Regions from separate parts of the Sporosarcina sp. AD_1 genome, predicted to be linked through region 1. Evidence: a T-box and tRNA genes for the amino acid it is inferred to sense, from the RefSeq annotation. Region 1 holds a T-box; the other holds one or more tRNA genes.
The links. A T-box is a leader RNA that pairs with one kind of tRNA and senses whether it is charged. The one in region 1 lies ahead of argS (arginine--tRNA ligase), so its partner is inferred to be a tRNA-Arg.
Positions count from the first base shown of each region.

Region 2: it encodes a tRNA-Arg, which carries the amino acid that the T-box ahead of argS (arginine--tRNA ligase) is inferred to sense. The anticodon was not compared.

Region 1 covers NZ_JBPVIR010000004.1:412,644-415,764, reverse strand. The annotation lists gene argS (arginine--tRNA ligase) at 1-1,434, opposite strand, end outside; T-box leader at 1,481-1,690, opposite strand; gene ACSW3C_RS10545 (hypothetical protein) at 1,903-2,184, shown strand; gene ACSW3C_RS10540 (hypothetical protein) at 2,204-2,485, shown strand; gene ACSW3C_RS10535 (hypothetical protein) at 2,514-2,690, shown strand; gene ACSW3C_RS10530 (erythromycin esterase family protein) at 2,819-3,121, shown strand, end outside.
Region 2 covers NZ_JBPVIR010000009.1:70,204-73,324, forward strand. The annotation lists gene whiA (DNA-binding protein WhiA) at 1-669, shown strand, start outside; gene ACSW3C_RS16715 (HPr family phosphocarrier protein) at 706-963, shown strand; tRNA gene ACSW3C_RS16720 (tRNA-Arg) at 1,107-1,178, opposite strand; gene clpP (ATP-dependent Clp endopeptidase proteolytic subunit ClpP) at 1,363-1,965, shown strand; gene ACSW3C_RS16730 (LemA family protein) at 2,155-2,733, shown strand; gene ACSW3C_RS16735 (TPM domain-containing protein) at 2,733-3,121, shown strand, end outside.

The DNA.
Region 1 (3,121 bases):
CTGCGTAATGATATCCCATTCATAATCATTTACAGAAGAGATTCCCTCTTCTCCGCGCCCGTCTGCCTTCCGCAGGACAGCATGAGCCCGGGCACAGCTATATTGGAGATAGGGGCCCGTTTCGCCTTCGGTTTGCAGCATTTTTTCCAGATCGAATTCAATATCATGTTTCCGATGCTGCTTCAAGTCGCTGAATAGGATGGCTCCAACACCAACGGCTTTAGCCACTTCTTCTTTATTTTCCAAGGAAGGATTCTTCGCTTCAATGTTTCGCTTGGCGAGCTCAATGGCTTCCTTCAGCACTTCCTCCAGCAAAACTAGCTTCCCTTTCCGGGTCGACATCTTTTTTCCGTCTTTTAAAATCATGCCGAACGGAACATGTGTAATGTCTTCTGCCCAATCGCAGCCCAATTGTCCGAGCACTTTTTTTATCTGTTGAAAGTGAAGACTTTGTTCATTCCCGACAACGTAAATGGATTGCTCAAAACCATAAGTCGATTTCCGATCGAGCGCCGCTGCCAAATCGCGCGTTGCGTATAGCGTCGCGCCGTCCGATTTCTTAATTAAACACGGCGGCATCTCCTCGCCGAGGTCAACAACAAGCGCACCATCTGATTCCGTGAGCAATCCTTTCGAATCCAGCCATTCTACAACCGGCTCCATCTTATCATTGTAGTAGGCTTCGCCATTATAAGAATCGAAGGTAACGCCAAGTAAATCATAAATGCGCTGGAATTCGTTCAGCGACTCCTCCTTGAACCATTTCCAAAGGGCCAGGGCATCCGGCTCGCCATCCTCCAACGCTTTAAAGGCGGCTCTTCCTTCGTCATTTAAGGATGGATCTGACTCGGCTTCTTCATGGAAGCGGATGTACAGCTGAAGCAGTGTCTTGATCGGTGCCTGTTCAACTTCTTCCTGACTGCCCCATTTGCGATAGGCTGTCAGCAGTTTGCCGAACTGGGTGCCCCAGTCGCCGATGTAATTAATCTTGACCGGTTGGTACCCCGACTTCTCCAGCAATAAAGCGATCGAGTTGCCGATGACCGTGGAGCGCAGATGGCCCATGGAGAAGGGCTTCGCAATATTCGGGGAGGACATATCGATCGTCACAACACCATCTGCACCAATCGTTGACGACCCGTAAGCCGGACCCTCAGCCAAAATAGAGCGGAGAACAGGCTCCGCAGCAGCATCCCGCTGAAGGAACAGATTGACATAGCCATTCACAGCTTCCGCCTTTTCGATCGCAGGATGCGAAACCGCCGCCGCAATCTCCTCTGCAATCAGCTTAGGCGCTTTCCGCAACGTCTTCGCCATCGAAAAACATGGCAGCGCATAGTCGCCCATTTGCGAATGAAGCGGCCGCTCCACCATTTGCGGTTCGAGTGGCACAGGACTCGCCGTTTGCAACGCCTCTATCACAACTTGTTTCATACAATTAACCCCTTTTTTTAGAAAATAAAAAAGCCCCCGTCTCAATCAATGAGACGGAAGCTCGTTCCGCGGTACCACTCAAATTGCCCGATCCGTCGGGCCACCTTTCTCCTAACGGCGAGACACCGGCTTTTCCTACTTCCTTCAGAAAAGCATCTACGAAGTGCGCTTCATGAACCATCTTCCACCAGGCTTCCACCATCCCCGGCTCGCTTTGAAAGAAAAGGAGCATTACTCTCTTCGTCATCGATATTGTATATCAATGTAGCAAATCGGTGGGATGCGTGTCAATGGGCAAATACGAGCTGTCGTAGAAATATACGAGAGGTTTGGTTTTCAGCCGATGATAGAGGATACGAGAAGTTGAACCGCTTGAAATCCGCGAGAATTAACATGTCCTAGCCATGCTCCATGGCGCGCAGAATGCCTTTGACCAACTTAGAAATTAAATTGATAGTTTGCTCGGGTATGATACGAGCGGTTCAGAGGGAAATACGAGCGGTTAGATACGCGATACGAGCTGTTGCAGAATTATACGAGCGGTTGGAGAGGGCATACGAGCTCTTGCAGGATTATACGAGCGGTTGGAGACGAGATACGAGCTGTTCTAGAAATATACGAGCGGTTCGGTTTCCAGGCGGTGATAGAGGAGGACACGAGAGACTGGAACATTTGGACTTGCCGCGAGAATTAACATGTCCTCGCCTGCCCCATGGCGCGCAGAATGCCTTTGACCAACTTAGAAATTAAATTGATAGTTTGCTCGGGGATGATACGAGCGGTTCAGAGGGAAATACGAGAGGTTAGAAATAAGATACGAGCTGTTGCAGAATTATACGAGCGGTTGGAGGGGACATACGAGCTCTTGCAGGATTATACGAGTGGTTGGAGACGCGATACGAGCTGTTCTAGAAATATACGAGCGGTTCGGTTTCCAGGCGGTGATAGAGGAGGACACGAGAGACTGGACCGTTTGGACTTGCCGCGAGAATTAACATGTCCGCGCCTGCCCCGTGGCGCGCAGAATGCCTTTGACCAACTAAGAAATTGAATTGATAGTTTGCTCGGGTATGATACGAGTGGTTTGGAGGGAAATACGAAAGGTTAGGAACAAGATACGAGCTGTTGCAGAATTATACGAGCGGTTGGAGAGGGCATACGAGCTCTTGCAGGATTATACGAGAGGTTGGAAACGAGATACGAGCTGTTCCAGAAATATACGAGCGGTTCGGTATCCAGGCGAACTTACCCGCTGAGTTGACCGTCCCAGCCGGGTGACAGAACCAATTGACTCAATCATAAACCCCATTTTAAATGACGATTAAAACCTGACCGTTTCCCCGCAAGCCGCTTGGGTATGCTATGGAAGAGAGGAGAGATGGTCATGGCGAAGAAATTGAGAGAGGCGATCGAGCGGTATGCGATGCCGCTGGATGAGGAGGCGCTGGATGCTCTCGTGGAAGCGGCGGGACATGCTGAAGTGGTGATGATCGGCGAGGCATCCCACGGGACACATGAATTTTACAAGATCCGTGCCGAGCTTTCTAAACGACTCATTCAAGAAAAAGGGTTCACAATTGTGGCAGTGGAAGGGGATTGGCCGGCTGCTGCGTCCGTGAACCGCTATGTCAAAGGGTTTGAAGAGAACGAATCCGCGCAAGATGTATTGCTACAATCTTTCGAACGC
Region 2 (3,121 bases), on a different contig from region 1:
GGTGCCAAACAGCTTCTCGAGGATTTGTATATTTTGACTGGCACATTTCAGTTCAATAATGAGATTGCGGCACCTTTAGTCGAAAATGACTGTTGTAAACGAGCGTATTTAAGAGGTGCTTTTCTGGCCGGCGGGTCAGTGAACAATCCTGAAACATCTTCCTATCATTTGGAGATGTTCTCTTTCTATAAGGAGCATAGCGAGGCGCTGGTGGATTTGATGAACAGTTTTTATCTAAATGCCAAATCAATTGAGCGGAAAAAAGGCTATATCGCTTATTTGAAGGAAGCGGAAAAGATTTCGGATTTCCTCAGCCTGATCGGAGCCCATGTTTCCTTGATGAAGTTTGAAGATGTGCGGATCCTCAGGGATATGCGAAATAGCGTGAATCGACTCGTCAATTGCGAAACGGCCAACCTGAATAAAACGATCGGGGCGGCGCAGCGGCAAGTGGAGAATATCAAGTTCATTGAAAGTACAATCGGAATCGATCAACTGCCGGATCGCCTTCAGGAGATCGCGCGGCTGCGCGTCGAATACCAAGACATCACCCTTAAGGAATTAGGGGAAATGGTCTCAGGCGGACCCGTCAGCAAATCAGGAGTGAATCATCGGCTGCGCAAAATCGAAGAGATTGCAGATAAGCTTCGGGGTGGCGGCATTGAGTAATAGATGAAATCAGTGAGTGGAGAGGAGCCAAGTGTTATGGTGGAAAAAACAGTCGAAGTGAAAATGAAAACCGGGTTGCAGGCTAGACAGGCAGCCTTATTCGTCCAAGAAGCCAACCGCTTCTCGGCGGACGTCTTTTTAAAGAAGGACGAGCGTCAAGTGAACGCCAAAAGCATCATGGGCATCATGAGCCTGGCAGTAGCAAGAGGAACGTCTATCACGTTGATGGCGGATGGCGTGGACGAAGATAAAGCGATTGATACGCTTTCTGCGTTAGTGGAAAAAGAGAACTAATAAAATAAAAGTGCTGGAACCGCAATTGCAGTCCAGCACTCATTCTAGAAGATGAACGCCGTTTCTTTAAAAAGGAACGGTTCGTTTCGTTGAAAATAAAAAAATACCTTATCCAGATCAAATCTGAATAAAGTATTTGAGGACGCCCTCGGCAGGAGTCGAACCCACATTTCAAGAACCGGAATCTTGCGTGCTATCCATTGCACCACGAGGGCATATATAGTGTCCATATCTGTAACGGACAAGTTTCATTATACAAAAGAAGTGGAATGAATGCAATAGGTTTTTTAAAATGCATTATATTTGACCATTGTTGACTATAATAGGTATGATAAGGGTACAGTTGAAATACACTTTCAACAGACCGATAGTAACATCCACCTTAAAGGAGGAAATGGAATGAATTTAATACCTACAGTTATTGAGCAAACGAACCGCGGAGAACGCGCATACGACATTTACTCCCGTCTTTTGAAAGACCGGATCATCATGCTGGGAAGCGCGATCGACGACAACGTCGCAAACTCCATTGTAGCACAACTATTATTCTTGGAAGCAGAAGATCCAGAAAAAGATGTCTCCATCTACATTAACAGCCCGGGCGGCAGCATCACAGCCGGTATGGCGATCTACGATACGATGCAGTTCATCAAGCCGGACATCCAAACCATCTGTATCGGGATGGCAGCTTCTATGGGTTCATTCCTCTTGACTGCTGGAACAAAAGGCAAGCGTTATGCGCTTCCTAACGCAGAAGTCATGATTCACCAGCCACTCGGCGGTGCTCAAGGGCAAGCGACGGAAATTGAAATTGCAGCAAAACGTATTCTCTTCCTTCGCGAAAAATTGAACACGATCCTATCCGAGCGCACAGGCCAGCCGGTCGAAGTCATCGCGAAAGACACAGACCGCGACAACTTCATGACTGCAGAGCGTGCGAAAGAGTATGGTCTCATTGACCACATCATCACGAGAAGCGACATGAAAGATCTTTCGAAATAAGTTAGAATCGGCGGCTATCCTCTATTCCGGAGGGTAGCCGTTTTGCGTCTAATCCAATCCGGAATAGCGTATGCTGCAAAAAAGGTGAAACTTTTTAACAAGCCAGCCAGTAGAATTAGACAACCAACGTTTCAGAGCAACCGGCAATCGGGTACAAGAAACGTATTGATGAAAGAGGAGTGGAGTTCAATGAAAAAGATTTTAGGACCGATCGCAGTCATCGTGGGCATCATCGTCATACTCGGTATTATACTTGTTCCGAGTTACAATAAGTTCGTTAATTTAGAAGAAGATGTGGATCAATCGTATGCCCAAGTAGAAAATCAATTACAGCGGCGGCTGGATTTGATTCCAAACTTGGTCAACACAGTGAAAGGGTACGCGAGCCATGAAAAAGCAGTCATGACCGAAATCGCGGATGCCCGCTCCCGTTTGGCTGGAGCCACAGGACCCGAAGAACAAGCTGCAGCTGACGCTGAGCTTACAAGTGCTCTTGGCCGACTGCTCGTCGTAGTTGAAAACTATCCAGACTTAAAGGCAGACCGACAATTCATCCAGCTCATGGATGAACTAGCCGGCACTGAAAACCGAATCGGCGTCGCACGAAAAGACTACAATGACGTGGTGGCAAACTACAACCGACAAACGAAGCGCTTCCCGGGTAAACTCGTCGCTTCCATTTTCGGATTCGATGAAAAAGAATATTTCAAAGCAGACCCAGCTGCAACTGAAGCGCCTAAAGTTGACTTCGAGGATGGCAAAGACTGATGCGCACCGCATCCCGCTTCATCCTGATGGCCCTCATCTTCATAGCGGCCATCCTGCCGGGACGGGCATTGGCAGCGGATGTCCCTCCTTGGAACAAATATGATGAGTATGTGCAAGACCATGCGAATATCTTATCAGAAGAAGAAAAGGCGGAGTTGAATCGGTTAGGGAAACAGTTGAATGATGCAACGACAGCTGAACTAGCAGTTTTGACTTTGCCGAGTATTGGCGATGAACCAGTTGATGAGTTTGCAGTAGAGGCTCTTCGTCAATATGGCTTAGGTAAGAAAGGGCAAGATAATGGGGCTTTGCTTGTTGTCACGACTGTTCCAAATTCGAGTGGCGACCGGCATTTTGAATTAACAGTTGGATATGGACTGGAAGGAGC